Linked DNA regions of Phyllobacterium zundukense. The protein of the gene in region 1 interacts with the protein of each later gene in a pairwise test. Links are inferred from orthologs where the notes say so. Each region holds a gene or a part of one and is shown on either strand. Other genes may lie near its edges. The genes, in order: rplI and lon.

The links.
Region 2: the proteins of rplI (region 1) and lon interact in binary tests that used the Escherichia coli proteins (3 or more experiments, as listed by UniProt). The link is inferred for Phyllobacterium zundukense from one-to-one orthologs.

The regions. Positions count from the first base shown.
Region 1 is NZ_CP017940.1:2,282,022-2,297,036, forward strand. What follows is about bases 1,060-3,765. They hold rplI (50S ribosomal protein L9), read left to right. Parts: upstream 1,060-1,980; coding sequence 1,981-2,550; downstream 2,551-3,765. Other genes in these bases: BLM14_RS11505 (DUF2232 domain-containing protein), read left to right, coding at 1,060-1,953; BLM14_RS11515 (SAM-dependent methyltransferase), read left to right, coding at 2,742-3,765. In the rest of the region: rpsF (30S ribosomal protein S6), read left to right, coding at 157-585; rpsR (30S ribosomal protein S18), read left to right, coding at 585-833; more of BLM14_RS11505, read left to right, coding at 982-1,059; more of BLM14_RS11515, read left to right, coding at 3,766-4,022; BLM14_RS11520 (replicative DNA helicase), read left to right, coding at 4,333-5,826; alr (alanine racemase), read left to right, coding at 5,831-7,000; DNA repair protein RadA, read left to right, coding at 7,000-8,400; BLM14_RS11535 (CvpA family protein), read left to right, coding at 8,441-9,040; purF (amidophosphoribosyltransferase), read left to right, coding at 9,159-10,619; BLM14_RS11545 (SDR family NAD(P)-dependent oxidoreductase), read left to right, coding at 10,632-11,384; BLM14_RS11550 (helix-turn-helix domain-containing protein), read right to left, coding at 11,410-12,513; BLM14_RS11555 (hypothetical protein), read left to right, coding at 12,661-13,371; BLM14_RS11560 (alpha/beta hydrolase family protein), read left to right, coding at 13,421-14,413; pssA (CDP-diacylglycerol--serine O-phosphatidyltransferase), read right to left, coding at 14,431-15,015.
Region 2 is NZ_CP017940.1:2,117,741-2,133,097, reverse strand. What follows is about bases 11,501-14,548. They hold lon (endopeptidase La), read left to right. Parts: upstream 11,501-11,838; coding sequence 11,839-14,259; downstream 14,260-14,548. Other genes in these bases: BLM14_RS10655 (HupE/UreJ family protein), read right to left, coding at 14,327-14,548. In the rest of the region: BLM14_RS10725 (DUF1254 domain-containing protein), read right to left, coding at 1-213; BLM14_RS10720 (LysR family transcriptional regulator), read right to left, coding at 413-1,309; BLM14_RS10715 (oxidoreductase), read left to right, coding at 1,411-2,265; BLM14_RS10710 (PaaI family thioesterase), read right to left, coding at 2,409-2,831; BLM14_RS10705 (hypothetical protein), read left to right, coding at 2,922-3,470; BLM14_RS10700 (enoyl-CoA hydratase), read left to right, coding at 3,489-4,304; BLM14_RS10695 (CoA-binding protein), read left to right, coding at 4,312-4,743; BLM14_RS10690 (O-acetylhomoserine aminocarboxypropyltransferase), read left to right, coding at 4,994-6,280; BLM14_RS10685 (cupin domain-containing protein), read left to right, coding at 6,285-6,629; BLM14_RS10680 (cytochrome P450), read right to left, coding at 6,630-7,880; BLM14_RS10675 (NAD(P)/FAD-dependent oxidoreductase), read left to right, coding at 7,992-9,095; BLM14_RS10670 (ATP-dependent Clp protease proteolytic subunit), read left to right, coding at 9,243-9,872; ATP-dependent Clp protease ATP-binding subunit ClpX, read left to right, coding at 10,082-11,356; more of BLM14_RS10655, read right to left, coding at 14,549-14,929; BLM14_RS10650 (DUF6538 domain-containing protein), read left to right, coding at 15,324-15,357.

The DNA.
Region 1 (15,015 bases):
CGGATTACAATCCGTCGAAGCGTAAAGCTTCAGCCTCCCGTGTCTCCGCTCTCGATCGTCTCCATCAGCGTCCTTTCTTCCCCGGTCACCCGGCAGAGAGATTCGCAGAGGTTTACCGTTGATACCGGGCAATATTAACGAAGAAAGGCAAAGACAATGGCTCTTTATGAACATGTGTTCCTTGCTCGACAGGACATTTCGCAGCAGCAGGTCGATGCGCTTGTAGAACAGTACAAGGGTATCATCGAGACCAATGGCGGCTCAGTCGGGCGTATTGAAAGCTGGGGACTCCGTGCCCTCACCTATCGTATCAACAAGAACCGCAAGGCGTATTACTCCCTGCTCAACATCAATGCTCCTGCAGCAGCTGTTGCCGAGCTTGAGCGCCAGCAGCGCATCAACGAAGACGTCCTGCGTTTCATGACGATCCGCGTTGAAGAGCACGAGGAAGGCCAGTCGGCCATGCTCGCACGCCGCGACGATCGCCGCGACCGCGACGACAACAAGTTCGGTGGCCGCGATGACGACCGTCCGCGCCGTCCGCGCCGCCCGCGTGACAACGAAGCCGGTGAAGGAGCAGAATAATGGTTGATATCAATCAGATCCCGACCCGCCGTCCGTTCCATCGCCGTCGCAAGACCTGCCCGTTCTCGGGTGCGAATGCGCCGAAGATCGACTACAAGGACATCAAGCTCCTGTCGCGCTACATTTCCGAGCGTGGCAAGATCGTTCCTTCCCGTATTACGGCTGTCAGCCAGAAGAAGCAGCGCGAACTCGCCCAGGCGATCAAGCGCGCCCGTTTCCTCGGCCTGCTGCCTTACGTTGTGAAGTAAGACACTATCGAAGGCGGCGGAATACGTTCCGCCGCCTTCGTTTTCTCCATCCGCGATGGGCGCGGGTCTGGTGAACTAGAAAACCCGAGTTGAGGAACTGGTTGAAAAACCGCCTCTAACTGCTTCGGTAAGCAGGACAGCGAGCGAAATGAAACCGACTGCAAAAGATATTGGCGTTGGAGTATTGGCGGGCCTCGCGGCCGCGCTGCTCTCGATTGGCGTTATCACGCAGTCGACCCTCGCCATGGCGCTGCTCCTGTTTTCTCCGCTGCCGATCTTTGTGGCGGCACTCGGTTGGGGTACTGCCGCAGGCTTCATCGCAGCCCTGTCGATGGCAGTCGCCGTTTCCGTCCTAGCCGCACCGACAGCTGCCCTTATCGTCGTTCTGATCACCGCCCTCCCCGCAGCCGCAGCCGCTTATTTCACCGGCCTGGCGCGTCCCGCGGAAGAAATCGGCGGTCCAAAGGACGTTACCGTTTGGTATCCGCTTGCCGATACGCTGCTGCGACTCGCCCTGATCGTCGGCGCCAGCTTCATCGTCATCGGTGTCATGATCGGATTCAGCGACGACCTTGCCGGTGAACTTGCGAAATCGCTGGGCCAGCAACTTGCCGCCAGCAACCCGGAGCTTGCCGGGAACGCCGACGTCGCACAGAACATGGCGCTCTTCGTCGTACGGATCCTGCCTGCGCTGCAGCCTGCGGTGTGGGTGATGATCATCGTCGCCAATCTCTATCTGGCACTGCGGCTCACGGCTGCGTCGGGCAAACTGCGCCGCCCGAAGGACGACTGGCCGCGCGCGCTGCGCATGCCGCGTCCTGCACTCATCATCTTTGCCGTCGCCTGCGCTGCCTGTTTTCTGCCCGGCGGGATCGGCTATGCGGCAACTGCGATTGCCGGTGCGCTTGGCGCCGGCTTCATGATGGCGGGCTTCGCCATGCTGCATGCAAGGACACGCGGTGCACCATGGCGCCCGGTCGCGCTATGGTTTGCATATCTCGCCGTTCTGCTCTTTGCCTTCGTGCTCTTCCTCTTCCTTCTGGCCGGTTTGTTCGACACGTCGCGCAACGCACCGGTTTCGAAGGCTGCGCATACAACACCACCCAATAACGACAATTGAACATCAGAACTTAAAAGGAAAACTCAAATGGAAGTCATTCTTCTCGAACGTATCAGCCGCCTCGGCCAGATGGGCGAAACCGTCAAGGTAAAGGACGGCTTTGCCCGGAACTTCCTCCTGCCGCAGGGCAAGGCTCTTCGTGCCAACGAAGCCAACAAGAAGAAGTTCGAAGGCCAGCGCGCACAGCTCGAAGCCCGTAACCTCGAGCGCAAGACTGAAGCCCAGTCGGTTGCCGAGAAGCTCGACGGCAAGTCATTCGTCGCCGTTCGCTCGGCTGGCGAAACCGGCCAGCTGTATGGTTCAGTTTCGACGCGCGATATTGCCGACCTGATCACGGCTGAAGGTTTCTCGATCAATCGCAACCAGGTTGAACTGAACACGCCAATCAAGACGATCGGCCTGCACAGCATCGTTCTGGCGCTTCATCCTGAAGTAGAAGCAACGGTCACTATCAATATTGCCCGTACGGCCGATGAAGCCGAGCGTCAGGTAAAGGGTGAAGACCTCACCTCCGCTGAGGCGATCTATGGCATTGAAGACGCACCGCTGTCTGACGAATTCTTCGATGAAGACGAAGAAGGCGAAGAAAACGCCTGATTTTACTCAGTAGATCATTCGAAAGAATGATCCCATCAATATTTTGAAACACCCGGCATCGCTGCCGGGTGTTTTTTTCTTTTCAGGAACAAAAAAACGATTAGATTTATTTGTTCTTCCCATGCCCGACCGTAGACTCGTTCCTGAGTCTCTCAATGGCCGAGCTCTGTCGTCAATGATGGAGATTGTTCATGAATGCCATTCTAAAGGCCGCACTCTCGCGGATGGTTCATACTGGCACTTTGATTATAACCGACTCATCCGGCAAACCCCGAACCTTTGGCGACGGAACCGGCGAGCCCATACATTTCCGTATCAATAGCGCTGCAGCGGAGCGAAAAATCGCTTTCGATCCGTCACTGCATTTCGCCGAAGCCTACATGAACGGTGAAATCGATGTTCTCGACGGTGACATCTATGATGTCTTGAAAATCATCTTCGAAAACACCGGTGCGACCGTCGCCAAGGAACCCTGGATGCTGGCGATCGAAGGCATCCGCCGCGCCACGCGACGCCTGCACCAGATGAACACCCTGACGCGTGCCTCCAGCAATGTGCAGCGGCACTACGATCTGTCTGAAGACCTCTACCGTCTATTCCTCGATACGGACATGCAATATTCATGCGCCTATTTCGAGCGGCCGGACGCAGCGCTGGAAGAGGCGCAGATGGCGAAAAAGCGCCATATCGCAGCCAAGCTGCTGGTTGAAAAGGGTCACAAGACCCTCGATATCGGCTGCGGCTGGGGTGGGCTCGGAATTTATCTCGCCAAGCATCTTGAAGCCGATGTTACCGGTGTGACGCTATCCCAAGAGCAACACGGCATCGCCAACAAACGTGCCTTCGAGGAAGGCCTGACGGCGCAGGCCCGGTTTGACTTGCGTGACTACCGGACGCTCGAAGAAAGTTTTGACCGCATCGTGTCCGTCGGCATGTTCGAACATGTCGGTATCGGTCATTTCCCGGAATACTTCCAGCATACAGCGCGCTTGCTCAAGAAGGATGGCGTTTTCCTCCTGCATTCGATCGGCCGCTCGGACGGCCCATCCTATACCAATGCCTTTATCCAGAAGTACATCTTCCCGGGCGGCTATATTCCCGCACTGTCAGAGGTCATTCCGCATATCGAAAAGGCCGGTCTGGTGATCACGGATATCGAAATCCTGCGCCTGCACTATGCCGATACGTTGCGGATCTGGCGGGAACGCTTCATGGCCAACCGCGAAAAGGCCAAGGCGATCTACGATGAACGCTTCTGCAGGATGTGGGAATTCTATCTCGCAGCCTCCGAGGCCGCATTTCGCTGGCAGAATCTTGTGGTGTTCCAGATCCAGCTGGCGCATCGCCAGGAGGCTGTGCCGTTGACGCGCAATTACATCGAAAAGGAAGAAAAGCGGCTGAAGCGGCTGGAATGCGAACGCAGCTCGGCCAACAGCCAGGTCAACCGAAAGGAATCGATCGCCGGGAGGTAACGTTCCAGTCGTTCGCAGGGCGTGGAGCCGTCCGCCCCCGGGTTCTGCTAAGCATCTCTTCTCCGTGATCCTCGTCCTCGGGTTAAACCCGAGGATGACCCGACGATGACGGAGAAGGAGTGGGATAATCCTGCGCACCCGCCCGCTCAGAACATCGCTTTTTCAGCACGACTCACGCTATAGTCACCCATCAGAGTCAAGCCACAGGTTTTCTTATCCGCATCTGTGTGAATTGCGGTGATAAGGACAAATCTGCCACGCTATAATTTTCCGCGATGGGCCATAATGAAGGGGAACAGGAAAAAGCGAAATGGCTGAAGCTACGGTACGCAAGATCAACGAGGCGCGAGACACCCTCTATCGGGAAGCCCCGAACAACATCGAGGCCGAGCAGGCCTTGCTGGGTGCTATCCTCGTCAACAATGACGCGTTCTATCGTGTTTCCGACTTCCTGAAGCCAACCCATTTCAACGAACCGCTGCATCGCAAGATTTTCGAAGTCGCTTCCGACATGATTCGCATGGGCAAGATGGCGAATCCGGTGACGCTCAAGACCTTCCTCCCCGCCGATGCAAAAATTGGCGAAATGACGGTCATGCAATACCTTGCGCGCCTCGCTGCAGAAGCCGTGACGGTCATCAATGCGGAAGATTACGGCAGGGCAATTTACGATCTCGCCACGCGCCGTGCGCTGATCACCATCGGCGAGGACATGGTCAACATCGCCTATGATGCGCCGGTCGATGTCGCGCCGCAGGGCCAGATCGAGGATGCAGAACGGCGGCTGTTCGAACTCGCGGAGACCGGCCGCTACGATGGCGGCTTCCAGAGCTTTACCGACGCGGTCAAGACCGCCGTGGACATGGCCAATGCCGCCTTCATGCGTGACGGACATTTGTCCGGCATCTCGACTGGCATACGCGCGCTCGATGCGCGCATGGGCGGCCTGCAGCCATCGGATTTGATCGTTCTGGCCGGGCGCCCCGGCATGGGCAAAACCTCGCTTGCCACGAACATTGCCTTCAACATCGCTGCAGCCTACGAGCCCGAACAGCTGGCGGATGGCACTTTCAAGGCGAAGAATGGCGGCGTTGTCGGGTTCTTCTCCCTCGAAATGTCGTCCGAACAGCTGGCGACGCGTATCATTTCCGAGCAATCGGAAATCAGTTCGTCGAAAATCCGCCGCGGCGAGATCAGCGAAGCCGATTTCGAGAAGCTGGTGGCCTGCTCGCAGCACATGCAGAAAGTGCCCCTCTACATCGACCAGACCGGTGGTATCTCCATCGCCCAGCTTGCGGCGCGTGCGCGCCGCCTGAAGCGCCAGCGCGGCCTCGATGTCCTGGTCATCGACTATATCCAGCTGATGCAGGGGTCCTCCAAGCGCGCCTCGGAAAACCGCGTGCAGGAAATCACAGAAATCACGACTGGCCTGAAAGCGCTCGGCAAGGAACTGAACACGCCGATTATCGCGCTTTCCCAGCTTTCCCGTCAGGTTGAAAGCCGCGAGGACAAGCATCCGCAGCTGTCCGACTTGCGTGAATCGGGTTCGATCGAGCAGGACGCCGACGTGGTGCTTTTCGTCTATCGCGATGAGTATTACATCAAGAACAAGGAACCGAAGGCCGGCACGGAAGAGCATTTCAAATGGCAGGCCGACCTCAACGAAGCCACGGGCAAGGCGGAGGTCATCGTTGCCAAGCAGCGTCACGGCCCGACGGGCACCGTGAGGCTTGCGTTCCAGGCGGAATATACGCGCTTTACCGACCTGGCCGAAGACTCGCATCTGCCAGAACGGTTTGAGTGATCATTTGACTGCCAGGAAACCTCACATCACTACTGCCGGCGCCGATCCCCGGCTTGCGGGCGGGCGGCTCACGATCGATCTCGACGCGCTCGTCGCGAACTGGCGTTTCCTCGCGGAAAAATCCAAGCCATCGAACACAGCCGCCGTGGTCAAGGCCGACGCCTACGGGCTTGGCATCGTGCACGTCGTGCCGGTGTTGTGGCAGGCAGGATGCCGCACGTTCTTTGTCGCGCTGGCTGAGGAGGGTCTGCGCGTCAAGGCCGTTGCGCCAGATGCCCGGGTATTCGTCCTCAATGGCTTCTTTGCCGAAGCATTTCCAATCTACGAAGAGTCCGACCTGATCCCGGTTCTGGGCTCGTTGCATGAACTCGCTCTCTGGAAGAAGCTGAATAAGAGCCGCAAGGAGAAACTGCCTTACGTGCTGCATGTCGACACTGGCATGAACCGTCTCGGCCTCAGCGTCGAAGAAGCTCTGACTTTTGCCGACGACGGGCGAAACCAAAAGCCGGTTCTTCTGATCACGCATCTTGCGACAGGCGATAATCCGGCTCATGCGCTGAACCAACAGCAATTTGAATCATTTCAAAAGCTTCGCACCGCTTTTGCAGGAATTGAATCAAGCATCGCCAATTCGCCCGGCATTTTTCATACGGAGAAGGGCGAATTTGATCTCAGCCGTCCCGGTGTTGCCATGTATGGCGGCGAGCCGCTCTCAGACGCTGCCAATCCGATGCGCGCCGTCGTGACGCTCGAAGCGCGCATCGTTCAAATCCGCACCGGATTGATGGGCGAAACCGTAGGCTATGGTGCTACAACGACGCTCAAACGCGATACGCGCATCGCGATCTGCTCGGTCGGCTATGCGGACGGCTATCTTCGTTCGTCCTCCGGCAGCGGAGTTCCCCTGCGCAATGCGGTTCCGGGCGGCGGCGAAGGCTTTGTGGCAGGCAAGAAAGTGCCGATCATCGGCCGGGTCACAATGGATCTCACCTCGTTCGACATTACCAACCTTGCAGAACGTGCGGTGAAGCCCGGGGATTACATTGAGCTCTTCGGTCCGAACATCGCCCTTGACGATGCTGCTCGTTCCGCGGGGACGATAGGTTACGAATTGCTCACCAGCCTTGGAAACCGGTATCACCGCCGCTACCTCCATACGAAAACAGCTGACTGATGGCCAAGCCGAGAATCCAATTCATCTGCCAGAATTGCGGCGCCGTGCACACACGCTGGGCGGGCAAGTGCGACGAATGCGGCGAGTGGAACACACTCGTCGAGGAGGGCACATCCGGAGGTATCGGCAGCGGGCCGGGCAAATTGTCGGGCCGCAAGGGCCGCGCAGTCGCGCTCACCTCGCTTTCCGGTGAAATTGAGGATGCGCCGCGGATCAAATCGGGGATCGGCGAACTCGACCGCGTTACCGGCGGCGGGTTCGTTCGCGGTTCGGCGATTCTTGTCGGTGGCGACCCAGGTATTGGCAAATCCACGCTGCTTACCCAGGCCGCGGCTGCGCTGGCGCGCCAGGGCCACCGTGTTGTCTATGTTTCCGGCGAAGAGGCGGTGGCGCAGATCAGGCTGCGGGCCCAGCGGCTGCATGCGGCGGATACGGATGTGCTGCTCGCGGCTGAAACCAATGTCGAAGACATCCTGGCGACAATCTCCGATTCGAAACGGCCGGATTTGATCATCATCGATTCGATTCAGACGCTGTGGACCGATGCGGCCGATTCGGCTCCCGGCACGGTGACGCAGGTGCGCGCCGGCGCGCAAGCGATGATCCGCTATGCCAAGCAGACTGGCGCCGCTGTCGTTCTCGTCGGCCATGTGACCAAGGAAGGTCAGATCGCCGGCCCGCGCGTCGTCGAGCACATGGTCGATGCAGTCTTGTATTTCGAGGGCGAAGGCGGCCACCATTACCGCATTCTGCGCACGGTCAAAAACCGTTTCGGACCAACGGACGAGATCGGCGTGTTCGAAATGTCGGATCGGGGATTGCGCGAAGTTGCCAATCCGTCCGAGCTTTTTCTCGGCGAACGCAATGAAAAGTCGCCGGGAGCTGCGGTTTTTGCCGGTATGGAGGGGACGCGACCAATTCTCGTCGAAATCCAGGCACTGGTCGCGCCATCGACCCTCGGCACACCCCGCCGCGCCGTTGTAGGATGGGACGGCAACCGGTTGTCGATGATTCTCGCCGTGCTCGAAGCGCATTGCGGCGTGCGCTTTGGTCAACATGATGTTTACCTGAATGTGGCGGGCGGATATCGCATAACGGAGCCCGCCGCTGACCTTGCGGTTGCATCTGCACTGGTTTCCTCCATTGCCGGTATTGCCCTTCCCGCAGATTGCGTCTATTTCGGCGAAGTCAGTTTGTCTGGCGCGGTTCGCCCGGTGGCGCACGCGGTGCAGAGACTGAAGGAAGCAGATAAGCTTGGGTTCAAGCAGGCTGTTCTTCCCAAGGGAAGCAACGACGTGGCAAAGAACGGCAATGCTCGTCTGACCGAGACGGCTTCGCTGCCGGACCTAGTGGCCCGGATCGCGGCGTCAGGACCCGGGAAGAGACAACGCGAAGACTGACCAGATTGGCCTGTTGGTCAGAATATGGGGATGAAAATAAATGCCGATTACGTTGCTTGACGGAATTCTATTGGGCATCACCCTCGTTTCGGCGGTCCTCGCCATGGTACGCGGCTTCTCCCGTGAAGTGCTTTCGGTTGTGTCCTGGGCAGCTGCGGCAGCCGCTGCCTACCTCTTCTACAAACCAGTCGTACCCTTCCTCACGCCGTATATCAGCAACGACACGATCGCGCAGATTGCCGCGGCGGGTCTGGTCTTCGTCGTTACGCTGATTGTTGTGTCCATCATCACCATGAAGATTGCTGATTTCATCATCGACAGCCGTATCGGTGCGCTGGATCGCACACTCGGTTTCCTTTTTGGTGCAGCACGCGGTGTTCTGCTTGTGGTTGTCGCCATGCTGTTCTTCAATTGGCTGGTCACGGACCGCCAGCCGGAATGGATCGCCCAGGCGAAGTCCAAGCCGATGATCGACTCGCTGGGGGCAAAATTGATCGGGCTATTGCCCGAAGATCCGGAATCGACCATTCTCAACCGGCTGAAACCCGGCACAACTCCGGCTCCGGATGCTGCCCCCGATGGAACGGCTGCACCGGAACCGAAGGAAGATATCCCACCGGAAGGTGCGACAAACCAGTAACTTGGCGTTTGCTTGGTAATGCCCCATATAGTGTGGCATAATGCAACATAGGCACAATTGAATCTGCGGCGAAAGGCTGGCGGTAATGACCGACATTTCTCGTGACGATAATCAATTGATGTCCCTGGATGACGACACACTGCATGAAGAATGCGGTGTGTTTGGCATTTTGGGGCATCCCGACGCCGCGACCCTGACTGCGCTCGGGCTGCATGCCCTGCAGCACCGCGGACAGGAAGCAGCAGGTATCGTCTCCTATGATGGCCGCCAGTTCTGTTCGGAACGCCGAATGGGCCTGGTCGGTGACCACTACACCAACCCGGTCACCCTCGCCCAGTTGCCCGGCGACCGGGCAATCGGCCACGTGCGCTATTCGACCACCGGCGATACCATCCTGCGCAATGTACAGCCGCTATTGGCCGAGCTTGAAGTTGGCGGAATCGCCATTGCCCATAACGGCAACTTCACCAACGGCCTGACGCTGCGCCGCCAGCTCATTGCCGATGGCGCTATCTGCCAGTCCAATTCCGATACGGAAGTTGTGCTGCATCTCATCGCCCGCTCGCGCAGCGCTTCATCCAGCGACCGTTTCATCGACGCGATCCGCCAGATGGAAGGCGGCTATGCGATGCTTGCCCTCACCCGCACCAAGCTGATTGCAGCGCGCGATCCGATCGGCATCCGCCCGCTGGTCATGGGTGACCTCGATGGCAAGCCGATCTTTGCTTCAGAAACCTGTGCACTCGACATTATTGGCGCAAAATTTGTCCGCGACATTGAAAATGGCGAAGTGGTGGTTTGCGAAATCCAGCCGGATGGCTCGATCAGTATCGAAACCTACAAGCCGCAACATCCGAAACAGGAACGCCTTTGCCTGTTCGAATACGTCTATTTCGCGCGTCCGGATTCGGTCGTCGGCGGCCGCAACGTTTACAACGCTCGCAAGAATATGGGCATCAATCTTGCCAAGGAAGCACCGCTTGAGGCCGATGTGGTCGTTCCGGTACCCGACGGCGGCACGCCTGCAGCCATCGGTTTTGCCCAGCAAAGCGGCATCCCCTTTGAACTCGGTATCATCCGCAACCATTACGTCGGACGCACCTTCATCGAGCCGACCCAGTCGATCAGAGCATTTGGCGTGAAGCTGAAGCATTCGGCCAATCGCGCCGTGATCGAAGGCAAGCGCGTTGTCCTGGTGGACGACTCCATCGTGCGCGGCACGACTTCCGTCAAGATCGTGCAGATGATCCGCGATGCCGGTGCGCGCGAAGTGCATATCCGCGTCGCCAGCCCGATGATCTTCCATCCGGACTTCTATGGCATCGATACGCCGGATGCGGACAAGCTGCTCGCCAACCAATATGCGAGCCTTGCTGCGATGTGCGATTATATCGGCGCGGATTCGCTGGCATTCCTGTCGATCGACGGGTTGTACAAGGCTGTCAGCGGTAACCCACGCGATCCGCGCGCGCCATTGTTCACCGATCACTATTTCACTGGCGATTATCCGACGCGGCTTCTCGACAAAGACGGTCCCAGCAACGTCCACAAGCTTTCGCTTCTCGCAAACAACGGTTGAGTTTTTTTCACGATGATTTCTGACGGCAGTTTTCGGCTGGACGGCAAGCTTGCGCTTGTCACCGGCGCATCCCGTGGCATTGGCTATTCCCTTTCCAAAGAACTCGCCGGCCGTGGTGCCCATGTGATTGCCGTTGCCCGCACGGTCGGCGGACTTGAAGAACTCGACGACGAAATCACGGCGGCAGGCGGATCAGCCACGCTGGTCCCGCTCGATCTGACCGATATGCCAGCCATCGACCGGCTTGGCGGCTCGATCCACGAACGCTGGGGCAAGCTGGACGTCATGGTTGCCAATGCCGCTGTACTCGGCACCATTTCACCGATTGGCCATGTCGAGGCAAAGGTCTTCGACAAGCTGATGGCGATCAATGTTTCCAGCGTCTGGCGCCTGATCCGGACCACCGACCCGCTTTTGAAGCTTTCTGACAGCGGTCGTGCAATCCTGCTGTCGTCGAGTGTTGCACACACGGCACGCGCTTACTGGGGCCCCTATGCGGCATCCAAGGCAGCGGTCGAGGTCATGGCCCGCACTTGGGCCGAAGAATCGCGTCAGACCCACCTGCGGGTCAACTCGGTCAATCCCGGCGCCACCCGCACTGCCATGCGGGCGCAGGCCATGCCCGGCGAAGATCCAGAAACGCTGCCAACACCGGCCGAGGTTGCCGCCAAGATCGCTCTCCTGTGCGATCCTGCGCTGGACGCAACCGGCAAGCTTTACGATGTGCGCGCCGGCAAATTTTTGAGCTATAACGACCCGAGCTAGTACCGTCGTGAGGGGATTGTCAAACTCATTGCAGAATCCCCTCTCTTGGATTTTCCAAGGATTTAGCAAGGGCTAAATCCAAGAAAATCCTTTCTCCCCCACTAGGGGGGAGATTAGCGCTGCGCCATGCCTTCGGACTCATGCCGGTGACGCGCAGGAACTCGCGATTGAAGTTGGATTTCGTCTGAAAACCCGCGTCGAACATGATCCGGGTGATTGGTTCGTCCGTGTCGGCCAGAAGGCGGCAAGCCTCCCTCACCCTGAAATCATTGACATACTGCGAGACGCTCATCGCTTTGACGCGATTGATAGCGGTCGAGACCTGCCGGATTGACAGACCCATTTTCCGGGCGAGCCGGTTCAGGTTGAGATCGGCATCGCGGTAGAGCGTGCGGGATTGCATCAATGTATCGAGCGAGGCAGCAATTTGCGCGTCCTCTTCGCTGGCAACAATCACCGAGGTGGCCTCTGCACCCTCTTCCGCTGCCTCTGATGGTGGCTGGCTGGTCCCCGCGACCGTCGCGGCAGTTCCCAAGATGAACAAGGCCAAAACATTGCCAAAGGCCACGATGCCCCCCGAATAGACGCCGCCGGTTTCGGCAAAATCGAGGCTGATGACAATATCGATCAAGCCCGAAGCCAATATGGAGAAGGCCGTGACCTGCAAGGCCCGGTAGGTGCTGATGACCCCATCAAGCCTCGATGAACCGAGCGCATTCGGTCCCGCCCATGCCAGCCATGTGAGCGCGATACCATAGCCGAGGAATATCAGAATGAGGGCAAGGGAAATCGGTGCGGGCCAGAAAGCGACGAACCCCACGATCAGCAGCGCCGGAAGTGCGTGCAACAACAGCAACGGCCGTTTCAGGGGTGACCGCCCCTCTCTCAGTCCTTCGAAACTCAACCAGGCGAGCGAGGGAATGATTGCGGCAAGAACCGCCTGAATCGGCAGTATCTGTAGGACGCCATAGCCCCATCGCACGCCGATCACCACAGATTGCAGCACATAGACTGCGATCAGGGCCGTAAAGAACGGATTTGGCGCATTGCCGTCATTCCGCCTGATCATCTGGACCAGCAGGATGAGGAGCAGGAAAGCAACGACAAAGGGCAATGGGACAAAGAGCATGGGCAACAACCATTGAAACTATGGACGCCACTATGTCCTGAATCGCGTTCGCGGACGACCTGAAATGCGATCGAGGTCGAAATTGCCGAAGAAAACGAGCCCCGTGGTTCCAGCGCCAATCAAGGCGGCAAGCCATGGGAATACATCATGCTCAACCTGTACGTTTCAATATTACTGCTTTTCCAAACCCTGACGCCGACCGCGGCAAGCGCTGAAGCATTCAAAGCCCCGCTCGATATCGCGCAGGTCAAAAAGGTCAGCATCACCGGCGAAGCGAGCAGTGTCGAATTCACCACCACAGACACCCTGCCCTGGTCAGTGGCCATGACCAGCATTCGATCCGGCTGGTTTTCAAACTGGACTTCGAGCTGGTTCTCCAACGCGTGCGAAACGGCCTCGACAATGGTGGTGAAGGATCAGGTTCTGCTCATCCATGTCGTCAACGCACCGCTGCTCAGCCTTTCCGATTGCGAGGTGCGCATCCGCGCCAACGTGCCGAAGAACAGCGATGTCAGCATTGAGCAGCACGCGCTCTATGCCCGCCTCTCCGGCGATTATCGTGGCATCCGCATCGATGGCAATGCGGCGGACTTTGCATTGGATGGATATGCCTCGAGCCTTGATGTTATGGGCGATGCGGTCAGAGCCGATATACGCTTCGAGCGGACGAACAACAACGAGACGATCCGGCTCAATTCGCATGCGCTCGATGCATCCCTCAGCTTCGGCAAGGATGCAGTGATCAGCTATGCCGTGAACGCCAAGGCATCCTTCATCGACAGCAAACTCGCGAATACGCCCGGCGCAAAGCCATCGATCGACATCAAGAGCGAATTTGTCCGCGCGACGATCCGGTAAGGCACGCGATCTATTTTTCTCACCCCATGCCAAACAAGGAATTATTTCGATGAAAGTACTCAAACTCTCCGCTCTTCTTGCGTTTCTTACCTTGAGTATTCTGCCCTCTTGGTCTGCTGGACTACAGCTTGTCGACGTACCCCAAGACAGCCATGGACCCGCAATCGACGGCGTTGTCTGGTACCCATGTGCCGCTACACCAATTGAAATAAAAATTGCCTCATTTGATATGATGGCCGTACGAGACTGCCCGATAATCGGGACCAAACATCCGCTTGTGGTTATCTCGCATGGTGCGGGTGGTACCTTCGGTAATTACCATGCACTTGCCGAAATGCTAGCTGATAAAGGTTTCATCGTTGCCGCCATCAATCACCCTTTGGACAGTGGCCAATCCAAGGTGAGAAACCCCGGCGATATCGCCTCCATGGTGCAGCGGCCGATGGATATATCCCGATTAATTGATTTCATGTTCTATAATTGGCCGGACCGAGCAAGAATTGACGCAGCACACCTTGGTTTTATCGGTTTCTCCAGAGGCGCTTTCACTGGGCTTGGATTGATTGGCGCTGATCCCGATTGGAATTTTCTACTCGACAATTGCCCTGTTTATCCCGGAAACCGTTTTTGCGAACAGATCCGGTCCGGTCCAATCGCTCCCATGTCTCACGATGCAAGAATCAAGGCCGCTGTCATTGCTGACTCACCCGGCGGGCCGCTTTTCACCCGCGAAGGATTGAGCAATGTATCAGTGCCGGTGCAGTATTGGGCATCGGAGCGCGGCGGCGACGGCGTATCGCCCGAAGATGCAGCAATGATTGTACAAAACCTTCCCGTTAAGGCGGATTTTCGGGTTGTCCCCAATTCCGGCCATTTCGATTTCCTTCCCCCGTGCACCCTGGAATTTGCAAAACGTACCGCCGAGGATGAACCTGAACTCTGTACTGATAAAACGGGCTTTGACCGGGCCGCTTTTCACAAACAGTTCAATGCAGATATCCTGACCTTCTTCCGCAAACATCTGGTCGAAGCTAACCAGTGAATGGATCGGTTCCGGGCTCACGAGACGGCTTCGGAACCATCCTTTTCGGCGCTGGCGAGAGCAGCGCTTGCATCCGCCGCCTCGAAGCGCTTCCATGCCCTTGCGCTGAAGGGCAGTGTGGTGAAGAAGGCGATGGTCGTGAGCGTCAGCGTCTGCCACGTATAGCTCATCAGGAACGCTACATAGACGACGATGAACAGGAAGGTCGGCATGACCCAGTCGGAACGCAGCTTGGTGCCCGCAGCCTTGCCGCTGTAAACCGGCAGACGGCTGATCATCAGGATAGCCACGCCAACCGTATAGGCGGCGGCGGCAAAAGCCAGCGTCCTTGTCGGAGCAAGACCGAGAAAGCCGAGATAGACCGGCAGCATGACCAGCATGGCCCCTGCGGGAGCCGGAACGCCGGTGAAGAAATTGTTCTGCCACAACGGCTTGTCCACCACATCCAGCATGACGTTGAAGCGTGCGAGACGCAGGCAGCAGGCGATGCAATACAGCAGCGCGGCGATCCAGCCGAAGGAGCGCGCCTGATCGAGCATATAGGCATAGAGCACGAGCGCGGGAGCAACACCGAAATTGACGATGTCCGCAAGCGAGTCCAT
Region 2 (15,357 bases), 160 kb from region 1 along the record:
GGGTCCCTTGTATTCGGGATTATTGGCGTCGACGAAATAAGCGTGCTGGATACGATAGTTGTCCACCATGGGGAAGCCGTAAATATAGGCCTCTTTGGCAATGGCGCGAGCCTCGGCGGGGGTAACGCTGGTTTGGCCGTATGCCGCTCTGAGGCGAAAGGCCGGGATCAGGGCGATCCCGCCGACGAAGCCTCTGCGTGTTATGGTTGTCATGATCACTATGTCCTTCCCCGGGTTCGAGTGAGGCCTCCATGAACAGCAATCCTGATGCTTGCCTGTTCGTTTCTGCCTCGTTTCCAACCAGTGAGTTCGCGTCGGGAGAAAAGAACAAGTACGTAACTGTTAATCCGCAGGCACGGCCTATGCCGATGGAGGGTCAAATGTCCGCAGACCGGGCCTAGGCGCGTCCTGGTTAGTTTCTGCGCTCGACCTTGAGAAAATCGATGAACGCACGCATTGCGGTCGGAAGTTGTCGGCGGCTTGTATAATAGAGGAAGAAGCCGGGGTAATAGGGGCACCATTGATCCAACACCCGTTGCAGCCGCCCTTCGGATATGTGCATCTGCACTTGCTCCTCGAAAAGATACGCCAGGCCGGCACCATTTATGGCGGCTTCAACCATAAGGTCTTGATCGCCCAGCGTGAGCGATCCGGTTACCTCGATTTCCAGTTCAATCCCGCCTTTCTCGAACTCCCATCGATAGAAGGCCCCGCTTGCGAAGCGGTAGCGTATACACGGGTGGTGGCTCAGATCCTGTGGCGTGATCGGCTCGGGATAGCGCTCAAAATGCTGGGGTGAACCGACCACTGCAAATCGATGTCGCGGTCCGATCGGCACCGCGACCATGTCGCCGGCGATCATTTCACCAAAGCGCACGCCGGCATCGAAACCTGCAGACACCATATCGATCAAAGCGTCGTCCACCACCAGTTCGACTTCGACCGCAGGATGGACCTGCAGGAACCGGGATATGATTGGCAAGAGCACCAGCTTTGCAGCCGCGCGGGGGGCATTGATGCGAAGCTTGCCGGACGGCCGCCCGCGAAATGCGTTTAGATCCTCAAGCGCGTCCTCAATATCGAGGAAGGCGGGATTGATGCGGGTGAAAAGCTGTTGACCCGCCTCCGTCAGCGCTACGCTTCGTGTGGTCCGGTTGACGAGACGTATATCGAGGCGCTCCTCAATCGACCGCAGGGAGTGACTGAGCGCAGACGGCGTAACCCCAAGTTCGACGGCAGCTTTTCGGAAGCTTCTGTGCTGCGCGATCGTCAGGAATGTGGCGAGGTCAGCTGGCCCTATTTTTCGCATTGATGAGTTCTCCTCACTGCCTCATGGAGAATAAAGGCGATTATTTCATCTTAATCCATGCGGTAACTTTCGTCAGCATTCAATCACGAAAGGAAAAGATCATGCGTGTTTGGTTTATCACAGGGGCGTCGCGCGGATTTGGCGCTTTGATCGCTCAAGAGGCTTTGGATGCGGGGGATGCCGTCGTGGCGACCGCCCGCAACCCGGAAACTGTCAGCGCAAAATTTGGAAATCATCCGAATTTGCTCGCAGTCGCCCTAGACGTTACCAGCGAGGTTCAGGCCAACGCTGCTGCCGAGCAAGCCATCAAGCGTTTCGGCAAGATTGACGTCCTCTTGAACAACGCCGGATTCGGCCTGCTCGGGGCTGTCGAGGAAGCAACGTCTGCGGAGATCGAGAAGCTGTATGCGACCAACGTCTTCGGCCTTTTGAAGGTGACACGCGCCGTTCTGCCCCACATGCGCCGGCAGCGTTCCGGGCACGTCATCAACATATCGTCGATTGGCGGTTATATGAGCTACCCGGGCTGGGGTGTCTACTGCTCGACCAAGTTCGCAGTCGAAGCGCTTTCCGAAGCATTTTCGGCCGAGTTGCAGCCGCTTGGCGTAAAGGTCACAGTGGTTGAGCCCGGCTTCTTCCGGACCGACTTTCTTGACGAAAGTTCCCTTGTCGTCAGCCCCAGCGTGATCCCGGACTATAACGATACGCCCGCTGGCGCAATGCGAGCCTTTGCTGGCGATCACAATCATGCTCAGCCCGGTGATCCAGCCCGGCTGGCCAAGGCTATGATAACGCTGGCAAATGCTCCCAACCCGCCGCTGCGCATGCCGTTTGGTTCGGACACCGTCGCCGCGATCGAATCGAAGAATGCCAGCGTTGCTGAAGAACTTGCTGCATGGCGGGATCTGGCGATCTCGACGGACTTCCCTGAGGATGCGGGTGCTCATTCGGCCTAACCTGTTTGAGGTCGGGGTTTCCGGACGCCGACCTCATATCGTGATCGTCAAAGCTTCAGCGTTCTTCGACAGTATCGCCTTTGATGACTTCTGGCAGCGCGTTACCCCCGCGCCCTGACGCGCCGATCGGCGCGCAACAGCGCCTAGTCGCTCACTCGCGGAGGAATCGAATAGGTGGAGGTCGCATGGGCCACGAGCTCGCCATTGACGCCGCTGGTCATTGCGATTTCCACCACTGCGAGCCGCTTTCCCAACTTCAGAAGGTTTGCCACCGCATCGATGGGGCCAAGCTCGGGTTTGCGCAGGAAATTGATGTTGAGGTTCGTCGTCACGGCCAGCGCGACCGGGCCGATCTGCGCGAGGATCGCGACATAGGCGGTGATATCGGCCAGCGCAAACAGCGTTGGGCCGGATACGGTCCCGCCGGGGCGCAAATGCCGTTCCAGCGGATCAAGCCGCATGGAAGCAAAGCCGGGACCGGCATCGATGACCGTAAAGGCCAATCCATCGGCATTTACCTGCGGAAATTCACGCTCCAGAAAGGATGACAGCGCTTCGACGTCCATCAATATCCCCACAGGCTTGTCCTCCGACTGTTTTCTTAAAGAATTCGCTGCTATTTCTAGTAATCCGCATCGTCTTGCAAGGATGAGGCCATGAAACCGCCAGGATTAGTTATTGCAACCTGTTTTGCCGCGCTTGCTTATGCGGGGTTCCTCGCCTCGCAAAGTCCGGTGCCGCCGGTGCAAACCGTTGAAGCCTTCGTTCTGCCTGACCGCCCCATCGCGTTGACCGAAGATATGGTCACGCGCTTTCTCTATGGCTTTGCCCCCGTTGCCGCCACAGTGAAGGAACTGGACGGGAAGGGCGAAGCGGAGCAGCGGACGGCGATACTGGACAAGAAGGCCGCAGAGTTTGGTTTTGCCAACTTTGCCGACTGGGTCGACACCACAAATACGATCATGGTCACCTATCATTGGCTGACCCACCCCGATCCCCGCCAGGAAGTGGAAAAGGCGATCAGTTCCATTCCTGCCATGGCCAATCTTTCCGACAAGGAAAAGACCGACATGATCGAGGGATTGAAGGCTGGACTTGCCCGGGTGGAGAATGCAAAACCAACACCGGCGAACATGGCGATTGTCCAGCGCCATTTGCGCACGTTGAAACCATTCTATGAACTTTGGGCGCCGCCCAGCCAATAGTCGCCAAAGAGGAACGACATGGGAGAAATCCACGCCATCCGCCCGGAAGAGCCGATCGTCGGGCATGAATTGGCGGGCGGAGTCCTGCGGCTGACACTGCAAAATCCCCCAGCCAATGCACTTTCCATGGCAATGATGCAATTGCTGCTCGATCATCTGGTCGCGGCACGGGATGACAGGGCAATCCGCGTCGTCATCATCGATTCGGCGCAAAAACTGTTTTCCGCCGGGCATGATCTGAAGGAGTTGACGGCTCATCGCAACGATGCGGATCGGGGCCGCGATTTCTTCGAGAAGACCATGCGCCTCTGCGCCGAACTGATGCAGGCGATAGTCCATCATCCGAAGCCCGTCATCGCTGCTGTCGATGGCCTGGCGACTGCCGCTGGTTGCCAGCTCGTCGCCTCCTGCGATCTTGCGATCTGCACGGATAAATCCACCTTCTGCACGCCGGGCGTCAATATCGGTCTGTTCTGCTCAACGCCCATGGTGGCGCTGTCGCGTAACGTCTCCCGTAAGCAGGCGATGGAAATGCTGCTGACCGGCGAGGTCATCGATGCGTCGACGGCACGCGAGTTCGGGTTGGTCAACCGCGTGGTGCCGCAGGAATATCTGAATCCGATTGTCAGGAAATACGCGCAAACCATTGCTGCCAAATCACCTTTGACCGTGAAGATCGGCAAGGAAGCCTTCTACCGGCAGGCAGAGATGAGCCTGACAGATGCCTATGATTATGCAGCGCAGGTGATGGTCGAGAACATGCTGGCGCGTGACGCCGAAGAAGGGATTAACGCTTTTATCGAGAAGCGTCAGCCCGAGTGGAAGGGTGAGTAGATCGTCAATGCAGGACCGTGAAAATTACTCCGACGATTTCATTCGCGGCATCCTCACCTCGGTCAGGACCATTGCCCTGGTTGGTGCGTCGCCAAACGAGGCGCGGCCGAGTCATTCCGTCATGAGGTTTCTGCTGGCCAAGGGCTATCACGTCATTCCGGTCAATCCGGGGCAGGCGGGCAAGCAGATACTCGGACAGACCGTCTATGCCCATCTCGCGGATATTCCCGGACCGGTAGATATGGTCGATGTCTTCCGCAACTCCCTTGCCGTTCGCGGCCTCGTCGACGAGGTGCTGGCACTGAAGGTCCTGCCGCGGGTCATCTGGATGCAGCTTGGCGTTGAGCATGAAGAGGCGGCGCGCCGTGCGGAAGCCGCCGGAATCAGCGTCGTCATGAATCGCTGCCCTGCGATCGAATATCCCCGCCTCGGGATATAGCCGGCTTGGCGATTGAAGCCTTCCACCATGAAAATTCAACGCCCCCTTGCCAAATCCGGACAGCAAGTTGAACGTTCTCGTCGATTTTCTTCAAAAGTTGCTGTTTCTTGCACGAGAATCTTCGAAAATGGGACAGGATTCTCAACCGAGAGCTGAATTTAGTTTGTGCGAGGTTGCGGAATTGCCCGCTTGGCGCCAACGTCGCAATCCCATAGCCTGACCACACCAATCGCATGACAGGGAGAGATACATGGCGCATCGCGCACCGGGAATTGAAACGCTTGCCGTCCATGCGGGTGCCCAGCCCGACCCCACAACCGGAGCGCGGGCCACGCCGATCTACCAGACGACAGCCTTCGTTTTCGACGACGCGGATCATGCAGCTTCGCTGTTCGGATTGAAGGCTTTCGGCAACGTCTATACGCGAATCACCAATCCAACCAATGCGGTACTGGAAGAACGTGTAGCGGCACTTGAAGGCGGCACGGCGGCACTCAGCGTTGCATCCGGCCATGCGGCGCAACTCTTGGTATTTCATACGCTGATGCAGCCGGGTGACAATTTCATTGCGTCGAACAAGCTCTACGGCGGTTCGATCAATCAATTCGGCCAGTCGTTCAAATCCTTCGACTGGCGCGTGCGTTGGGCAGAGCCGGACGATCTTCCTTCGTTCGAAGCCCAGATCGATGAGCGGACCCGCGCCATCTTCATCGAGAGCATCGCCAACCCAGGCGGCATCATCACCGACATCGCCGCCATCGCCGAAATCGCCCACAGGCATGGTCTCCCGCTGATCGTCGACAACACCCTGGCGTCGCCTTATCTTATTCGACCGATCGAGCATGGTGCTGATATCATTGTACATTCCGCGACGAAGTTCCTCGGGGGCCATGGCAATTCCATGGGCGGTGTCATCGTCGACTGCGGCACTTTCGACTGGTCGAAATCCGGCGACTACCCGCTGCTGTCGCAGCCGCGCCCCGAATATAACGGCATCGTCCTGCATGACACATTCGGAAATTTCGCCTTTGCCATTGCCTGCCGCGTGCTTGGCTTGCGGGACCTCGGACCAGCGCTGTCGCCTTTCAATGCATTCCAGATATTGACCGGTATCGAGACTCTGCCGCTGCGCATGCAGCGCCATGCCGACAATGCGTTGGTGGTTGCTAAGTGGCTGACAAGACACGAGAAAGTGGCATGGGTCAGCTATGCCGGACTCCCCGAAGACCCCTATAATGAACTGCAGCGAAAGTACGCGCCGAAAGGTGCTGGATCCGTTTTCACCTTCGGGCTGAGGGGCGGTTACGACGCCGGCGTAAAACTCGTCGAAAGTCTCCAGCTTTTCTCGCATCTTGCCAATATCGGCGATACCAAATCACTGATCATCCATCCGGCTTCGACAACACATAGGCAACTTGGCGACGAGCAAAAAATCGTGGCGGGCGCAGGACCGGATGTCGTGCGCCTTTCCATTGGCATCGAAAGCGTTGAGGATATAATCGCCGACCTTGAACAATCTCTTGCAAAGGCTGGTTAGGCCCATGAAAAAGTTAGTCAAAATCGATTTCGACGGCCTCGACCCGGAACATGGTGCGCCAAAACCAGAGCGTGTCATTTCAGGTGATCCGCAGTTCCGCACGTGGAATTGCGACGAGGCCGAAGGCGGCATCTATGCAGGGATCTGGGAGGCAACACCCGGCAAATGGCGTATCGCCTACGACGAATGGGAGTTCTGCCACATCCTGTCCGGACGCTCGGTCATTACCGAAGATGGCGGGATCGAACACCACGTCGGAGCTGGCGATAGCTTCGTGTTGCGCCCGGGCTTTCGCGGAACATGGGAGGTGCTTGAGACGACGCGGAAGGAGTATGTGATCAGGCTTTGATCACCATTCCACATCCAACCGCTCCAACCCGTGGAAATGGTATGTGTCGCGATAAATCGGCTTTTTCTTAAACCCCAGGTTGGGAAGGCGCTCGAAAAGCACGCTCAATGCAACCTGCAGTTCAAGCCGTGCCAGCGGTGCACCGATGCAGAAATGAATGCCCGCGCCAAATGACAGGTTCTTCTGTTCGCTGCGATCCGGCAGGAACGTATCCGGCGCAGCGAAGGCGCGCGGATCGCGGTTGCCGGCGCCCAGCATCAGGCCGATCTGGTTGCCGGGTTTGAGCAGAATGCCGTCGCCAAGGTCAATCTGCTCATAGGCATAGCGCGTAAACATGTGCAGGGGGGCATCGAACCTCAGGCACTCCTCCACTGTTTTGGCTGTGCTTTCCGCGTCGGCGAACAATATCGCTGGATCGGAACCGCTTTCGAGGATCGTCTTCACCGCATTGCCGGTCTGATGCACAGTTGCCTCATGCCCTGCGTTGAGCAGGAGGATCGCAGTGGTTATGAGTTCGTCTTCCGAAAGTTTTGAACCATCGGCTTCGGCCGCCAGCAGCAGACTGAGAAGGTCATCCGCCGGCTCCGCGCGCCGCTGTCCGGCATAATCGCGCAAGAAGCTGGCGAATTCCGCGGATGCGGTATTGGCGCTCTCTTCCGACTGGCGGTTGCGGCCATGCATGTACATGGCGACGATGCGATGTGACCAGTCGAGCAACTGCGGCGCGGTTTCAGTGGGGACGCCCAGCATTTCCGCAATGATTGTTACTGGAATCGGCGTTGCGAAGTCGGCGATGAGATCAGCTTCGCCCCTCGGCTCGAACCGGTCGATCAGGTCGTGCGCCAGCGCTTGAATACGCGGGCGCAGGCGCTCGACCTGACGCGACACGAATGCCCGATTGACCAGCGTGCGCAGCCGCGTGTGGTTCGGTGGCTCAAGCTCCAGCATCGAGAATTTTTCGACATGGTCGAAATCTTTCAGATGCGAGCGGTCGCCGATATTGCCTTGCGAATCCGCCGCACTGTTACGCTTTTCCCGGCCGAAGCGGCGGTCTCGCAGCAATTTGTTGACGGCGTCATAGCCGATGAAACACCAGAAGCCGTAATTCTCCCAGAAGAACGATGGCGTCTCGGCATGCAGCTGTGCATAGGCCTGATAGGGATCCTGGAAAAATGTCTGGTCGTGCGGATCGAGGCGCAGGCGCCGATGTTTGGGCTCAAAACGAAACGATGAAGGACGGGACAGGGACATCAGCGGAGTTCCATCTATGCCAAAATTGGCCAAAGCCATTGAGCATTCGGCACAAAACGTTTCATATTCATCCGAATCTCGCTTTCTCCCAAGACATAGCAGGACCAAATCATGAAAATCACCATCGTCGGCGCAGGAATCGCCGGTCTGTCGACTGCGTGGTCATTGACCAAGGCGGGGCACGACGTAACACTGATCGAGCAGGGACCGATCCCCAATCCGCTTGCCGCTTCGGGCGACCACCACCGCATCATCCGCCGGGCCTATGGCAATGCAGGCGGCTATGCCGACGCAATTTCGGAAGCATACGAAGCCTGGGATGAACTTTGGCACGACATCGGAAGCAGTCATCTCGATCCCCGCGGATTTATTTGCGTATCGCGTGAAGCGGGTGACGAGGCCGAAGAATACCGCCAGGGCCTCGAGCATGGCGGCTATCCGCTGGAACTCTATGAGTCGCGGGAGGCTGTGAAGCGCTACGCCTATCTGGAAGAGGGGACATTCCGTTACGCCTTCTTCTGTCCGGAGGGCGGTGCTCTCCATTGCAAGAAGATAGCAATCGACATTGCGAGGTGGTTGCGTGCTCGCGGGGCCACCGTCCTGGAGAACACCAGGGTATCAGCGGTGGACAGTGCTGCCGGTACGGTTACTATGGCGGATGGCACGGTCATTTTCGCCGACAAGGTCGTCGTGACAGCCGGCGCATGGGTATTGAAGCTGTTCCCCAAGCTGGCGACGACGCTCACCACCTATCGCACGGCCGTTGTCTATCTCGAACCGCCAGCGGATCTCAAAGCTGCTTGGGAAAGCTCACCCGTTGTGCTTGATGTTGGCGGTCGCACCGATGGTTACATCATTCCGGCAAGCGGCGGCGGTGGTCTGAAGTTCGGTTCCGGTCTGCACAAACGCAAGACGCCTGACGCCAATCTCGATCGTATTCCGGCGCAAGGCGAGGGTGAGGCTATTCGGGATCTCTTCGCACCACCGATAAAGCGGCTGTCCGAATACAAGGTAACCGACGTTGTCACCTGTGCCTACACCTTCACATCCGACGAGCGGTTCTTTGCGACAGAAATGGACAAATGCCTTGTTGTTTCAGCCTGTTCGGGTCACGGCTACAAATTTGGCGCGGCTGTGGGACGGCGCGTCGCCAGGTCTATCGGTGATGGTGATGTGCCTTTGCTTCAGCGCTGGCTGAGGGCGGAGGCTGCGTGATATTAGTCGAGCGCGTTCACCTTGAGGTGAGGATCGCGCCTTGAACATCTTGCGGAACCGGGTGGCAACGCCCTATGTATCGAATGTGTAATCCACGAATCTGGGGTGTTTGAACCCCATATTCTCCAAAAAAGCTGAGGCCCACCGATGAGAGATCCAATCGAAACAGCTATGAACCTCGTGCCCATGGTCGTCGAACAGACCAATCGGGGCGAGCGGGCCTATGATATTTTCTCGCGCCTGCTGAAAGAACGCATTATTTTCATTACCGGACCGATCGAGGACGGCATGGCGACGCTCATCTGCGCGCAGTTGCTTTTCCTTGAATCGGAAAATCCGAAAAAAGAAATCAACATGTATATCAACTCGCCAGGTGGTGTCGTGACCTCCGGCATGGCGATTTATGACACTATGCAGTTCATCCGCCCGGCGGTATCGACGCTTTGCTTCGGCCAGGCAGCATCCATGGGTTCCTTGCTTCTGACCGCTGGCGAAAAGGACATGCGTTTTGTCCTTCCGAATGCTCGCATCATGTTGCATCAGCCGTCTGGCGGTTTCCAGGGACAGGCCTCCGATATCGAGCGCCACGCCCAGGACATCATCAAGATGAAGCGCCGTTTGAACGAGATTTACGTCAAGCACTCAGGTCGTGATTACGAGACGATCGAACGTACTCTGGACCGCGATCACTTCATGACTGCACAGGAATCACTCGAGTTCGGCCTGATCGACAAGGTACTTGAATCGCGTGCGATCATTGAAGGCGACGGAAAGTAACCGGCTAAATCGTCCCGCCGGGTCGAAAATGAACATTTTTTGACTCGGTTGCGGACTTTCTGCCACATATCCGGCTTGCATAGAGGCCAACAGACGTTACGTTAAGCCATTGGTGAGCTAGGAAGCCTATTCTACGAATGACTATTCACTTCCACCTGGAGGAAGTGGCGGTCCCGGGAGAGCGGGTCCGATACTGAAAGGAAACTGCAATGAGCAAAGTCAGCAACGGCGGCGGCGATTCCAAGAATACGCTTTATTGCTCGTTTTGCGGGAAGAGCCAGCACGAAGTCCGCAAGTTGATCGCGGGTCCGACTGTATTCATCTGTGATGAATGCGTTGAGCTGTGCATGGACATCATCCGCGAGGAAAATAAATCCTCGATGGTGAAATCTCGTGAAGGCGTCCCGACGCCGCAGGAAATCATGGCTGTTCTCGATGATTATGTCATCGGTCAGAACCATGCCAAGCGTGTTCTCTCTGTCGCGGTCCATAACCACTACAAGCGGTTGGCCCACGCATCGAAAAACAATGAAGTCGAACTGGCGAAGTCCAACATCCTTCTCGTTGGTCCAACCGGTTGCGGCAAAACTTATCTGGCGCAATCGCTCGCCCGCATCATCGACGTGCCGTTCACAATGGCAGACGCGACGACGCTGACGGAAGCCGGTTATGTCGGTGAGGACGTCGAAAATATCATTCTGAAGCTGCTCCAGTCTGCCGACTACAATGTCGAACGGGCGCAGCGCGGGATCGTTTACATCGACGAAGTCGACAAGATTAGCCGCAAGTCGGACAATCCTTCGATTACCCGCGACGTATCGGGCGAGGGTGTCCAGCAGGCACTGTTGAAGATCATGGAAGGCACTGTTGCTTCCGTACCGCCGCAAGGCGGTCGCAAGCACCCGCAGCAGGAATTCCTGCAAGTGGATACGACGAACATTCTGTTCATTTGCGGTGGTGCATTTGCTGGCCTTGACAAGATCATCTCGGCGCGCGGCGAAAAGACCTCCATCGGTTTCAGTGCCGCGGTCAAGGGGCCGGATGATCGCCGGGTCGGCGCAATCTTCCGCGAACTGGAGCCCGAGGATCTGCTGAAATTCGGTTTGATCCCCGAATTCGTTGGTCGTCTGCCTGTCATCGCTACGCTGGAAGATCTCGACGAAGTCGCATTGGTGCAGATATTGTCAGAGCCGAAGAATGCCTTGGTCAAGCAGTATCAGCGTTTGTTCGACATGGAAAATGTCGAGCTGACTTTCCATGAGGATGCTCTGAAGGCCATCGCCAAGAAGGCGATTGCCCGCAAGACAGGAGCACGCGGCCTTCGGTCAATCATGGAGAAAATCCTTCTCGACACGATGTACGAGCTGCCGACGCTCGATGGCGTCCAGGAGGTCGTAATCTCTGGTGATGTGGTCGAAGGCAATTCCAGGCCTCTCTACATCTATGCGGAGCGCAAGGAAGAAAAGGGTAATGTTTCCGCCTGATGCATTGGAAACATTATCAATGAACGGAAGGCTCCGCATTGCGCGGAGCTTTTCTGTTTTATACGCTTCGCAATTACGCTAAGAAGAATTGTTTACGTTTGGTTTACCATACGGGCGCAGGATTTCGCGTGGCAGCGTGGGGTCTCGATACGGCAAGGCCGCAAACCGGCAGCATCGATGATTTCCACCAAAATCACCTGCTCGATAGGTGTGTTGCGTTGCAAAAGATTGCGCTCGGGCTCTGGCAGGAGCAGGATAGATTACGATTCTGTGAATGCACTTGAAGCCGGGATGCTTGAAACAAGCAGGCCGTCACTCCAAGTAAGGGTTAAGCTGCACAACTGGTAGTACGCCGCTCAGTGCATGGTTCCAAAGATTGGGGTATAGTCCTTAAAAGTGGATTCCGATTTTTGGATTGATCATGCAGCCAAAGGGTACCCGGATGTGGCGATCTGGCCAAATGGCCTGAGAAAGGACATGAAATGACGGTTGCAAGCAAGAAGACACTGGCGGGTGGCGAGAGCGGGCTTTATGCCGTTCTGCCGTTGCGCGATATCGTTGTCTTCCCTCACATGATCGTTCCACTCTTCGTCGGGCGCGAAAAATCCATTCGTGCGCTTGAGGAAGTTATGGGCGTCGACAAGCAAATCCTGCTTGCCACACAGAAGAACGCTGCGGACGACGATCCGCAGGCTGACGCGATTTACACGGTTGGCACTGTTGCCAACGTCCTGCAATTGCTGAAATTGCCCGACGGCACGGTGAAGGTTTTGGTCGAGGGTATTGCCCGGGCTGAAATCACCAGCTTCAGCGATCGCGAAGATTACCACGAAGCCAACGCGGTCACGCTCGCCGAGCCGGAAGAAGATCCGGTTGAAATGGAAGCGCTCGCGCGTTCGGTCGTGTCTGATTTCGAAAATTACGTAAAACTGAACAAGAAGATTTCGCCTGAAGTCGTTGGCGCTGCCGGACAGATCGAGGATTACTCGAAGCTGGCCGATACGGTCGCCTCGCATCTCGCAATCAAAATTCCTGAAAAGCAGGACATGCTGTCGATCCTCTCCGTGCGTGCGCGGCTGGAGAAGGCCATGTCGTTCATGGAGTCGGAAATTTCCGTGCTTCAGGTGGAAAAGCGCATCCGCTCGCGCGTCAAGCGCCAGATGGAGAAGACCCAGCGCGAGTACTATCTGAATGAGCAGATGAAGGCGATCCAGAAGGAACTCGGGGACGGCGAAGATGGCCGTGACGAGGCTGCCGAGCTGGAAGACCGCATCAAGAAGACCAAGCTGTCGAAGGAAGCCCGCGAAAAGGCCAATGCCGAGCTGAAAAAGCTGCGTCAGATGAGCCCGATGTCCGCCGAGGCGACCGTGGTTCGTAATTATCTCGACTGGCTGCTGTCTATTCCGTGGGGCAAGAAGTCGAAGATCAAGAACGATCTAAATCTCGCCGACGAGGTTCTCGACACCGAGCATTATGGCTTGGACAAGGTCAAGGATCGCATTGTCGAGTATCTGGCGGTGCAGGCGCGGTCGACCAAGATCAAGGGTCCGATCCTTTGCCTTGTTGGTCCTCCCGGTGTCGGCAAGACATCGCTGGCCCGCTCGATCGCCAAGGCGACAGGCCGCGAATATATCCGCATGTCGCTCGGCGGCGTGCGCGATGAGGCCGAGATCCGTGGTCACCGCCGCACCTATATTGGCTCGATGCCCGGCAAGGTCATCCAGTCGATGAAGAAGGCGAAGAAGTCCAATCCGCTCTTCCTGCTCGATGAAATCGACAAGATGGGCCAGGATTTCCGCGGCGATCCATCGTCGGCCTTGCTCGAGGTGCTTGATCCGGAACAGAACTCGACCTTCATGGATCACTATCTCGAGGTCGAATATGACCTTTCGAATGTGATGTTCGTGACAACTGCCAATACGCTGAATATCCCGGGTCCGTTGATGGATCGCATGGAGATCATCCGTATCGCCGGTTACACGGAAGATGAGAAGCTGGAAATCGCCAAGCGGCACCTGTTGCCCAAGGCCATCCGCGATCATGCATTGCAGCCGAAGGAGTTCTCGGTCGCCGAAGACGCGATCCGCGCGATCATCCGCAATTATACGCGGGAGGCCGGTGTCCGTAATCTTGAGCGTGAACTGATGAAATTGGCGCGCAAGGCTGTCACCGAAATCATGAAGACCAAGAAGAAGTCGGTGAAGGTTACGGAATCGAACATCGATGAATATCTTGGTGTCGAGAAGTTCCGCTTCGGTCAGATCGACGGCGAAGATCAGGTCGGTGTTGTCACAGGCCTCGCCTGGACGGAAGTGGGCGGCGAATTGCTGACCATTGAAGGTGTGATGATGCCCGGTAAGGGTCGCATGACCGTGACGGGCAATCTGCGTGACGTGATGAAGGAATCGATTTCCGCGGCGGCATCCTATGTTCGCTCACGGGCCATCGATTTCGGCGTTGAGCCGCCGCTGTTCGATCGTCGTGATATCCACGTCCACGTGCCGGAAGGCGCAACCCCGAAGGACGGTCCATCGGCTGGTGTCGCGATGGTTACAGCCATCGTCTCGATACTGACAGGCATCCCGGTTCGCAAGGATATCGCCATGACTGGCGAGATCACCTTGCGGGGTAGAGTGCTGCCAATCGGCGGTCTGAAGGAAAAGCTGCTTGCCGCATTGCGCGGCGGCATCAAGACGGTTCTGATCCCGGAAGAAAACGCCAAGGATCTGGTGGAGATTCCGGACAATGTGAAGAACGGCCTTGAGATCATTCCGGTTTCGCATGCCAATGAAGTGCTCAAGCACGCATTGATACGCCAGCCGGAGCCGATCGAATGGACCGAACCGGCTCATGTGCCAGCTGCGGCTGTCGAGGACGACGCGGGCGCACAGATCGCTCATTAAATTGCGCTAAAAAGAAAAGGCCGGGCAAGAAATTGCCCGGCCTTTTCGATTCGTCGATTTGTGTCCCTCAGAGCGTACCGGTGAGGATGCCAAGGCCGGCAAGCGCTGCAACGCCGCCAATAACGCGAACAATGCCTGGGCCTACGTGCCGGCCGATCTTGCCGATAACCAGTCCGAGGCTGAGGCCGACAATATGGAGCAGGGCGGTCGCAATTATGAAACCGCTGGCATAAGCGAGGCCGCCGGCGCTATTCGGCATTTCTGCGCCGTGTGCATGGCCGTGGAAAACGGCGAAGAGCCCGACCAGGCCAGCGGCGATTGCCACGGGTGGCTTTACCTCGAACGCGACCGCTGCGCCAAGCACGACGACGGACAGGGCAATGCCGAGTTCGACGAACGGTACATTGATGCCGGCAATGCCGAACATGCCGCCAACCGCCATCATGCCGACAAAGGTGAGGGGAACGAGCCACAAGGCACGCCCGCCAAGCTGAAAGGCGAGGACGCCGACCAGCATCATTGCCAGCACGTGGTCAAGGCCGGAAATGGGATGGGTGAAGCCCTGGGCAAATCCGCTGGTCTCGCCAACACCGACATGGGCGTAGGCAAGCGCAGGATAGAGCGTGGCGGCAAGCGATAGGGCGATTCGTGACGTGCGGCTGGATGACATTTTACGTTCCCGTTTTCAGCGTTCTTGGAAGGAGTGCTGGGAATTATTGTTGCAGCAGAAATGCGCCGACGAAAGAGCAAAATGCTGCGTCTGCTCAATATTTCGACCGGAACAGAATCAGACGCATGGGTCAGGATGTCCAGAATCAATCATCTCGATCTGCAACAAAGTGGCACTGGCCATATTGTCTGCTAAAGCCGGGTTTCGCGCCGATGGTACTTATGATTACCGAATTCAGGGAAGGGAATGGTGGGCGATGAGAGACTCGAACAGAATTTTGGGAAAAATCGAATACAATATTCGCTCTAGGTTATTGATATTGCTTTGAATCTCTCATCGGAAACTGCTACACAACGCTGCTACACAGACATGCTACACATGGAGCAGTTTCCGAATGGCTATTACCGGCAACATTTCCCGCCGAAAAG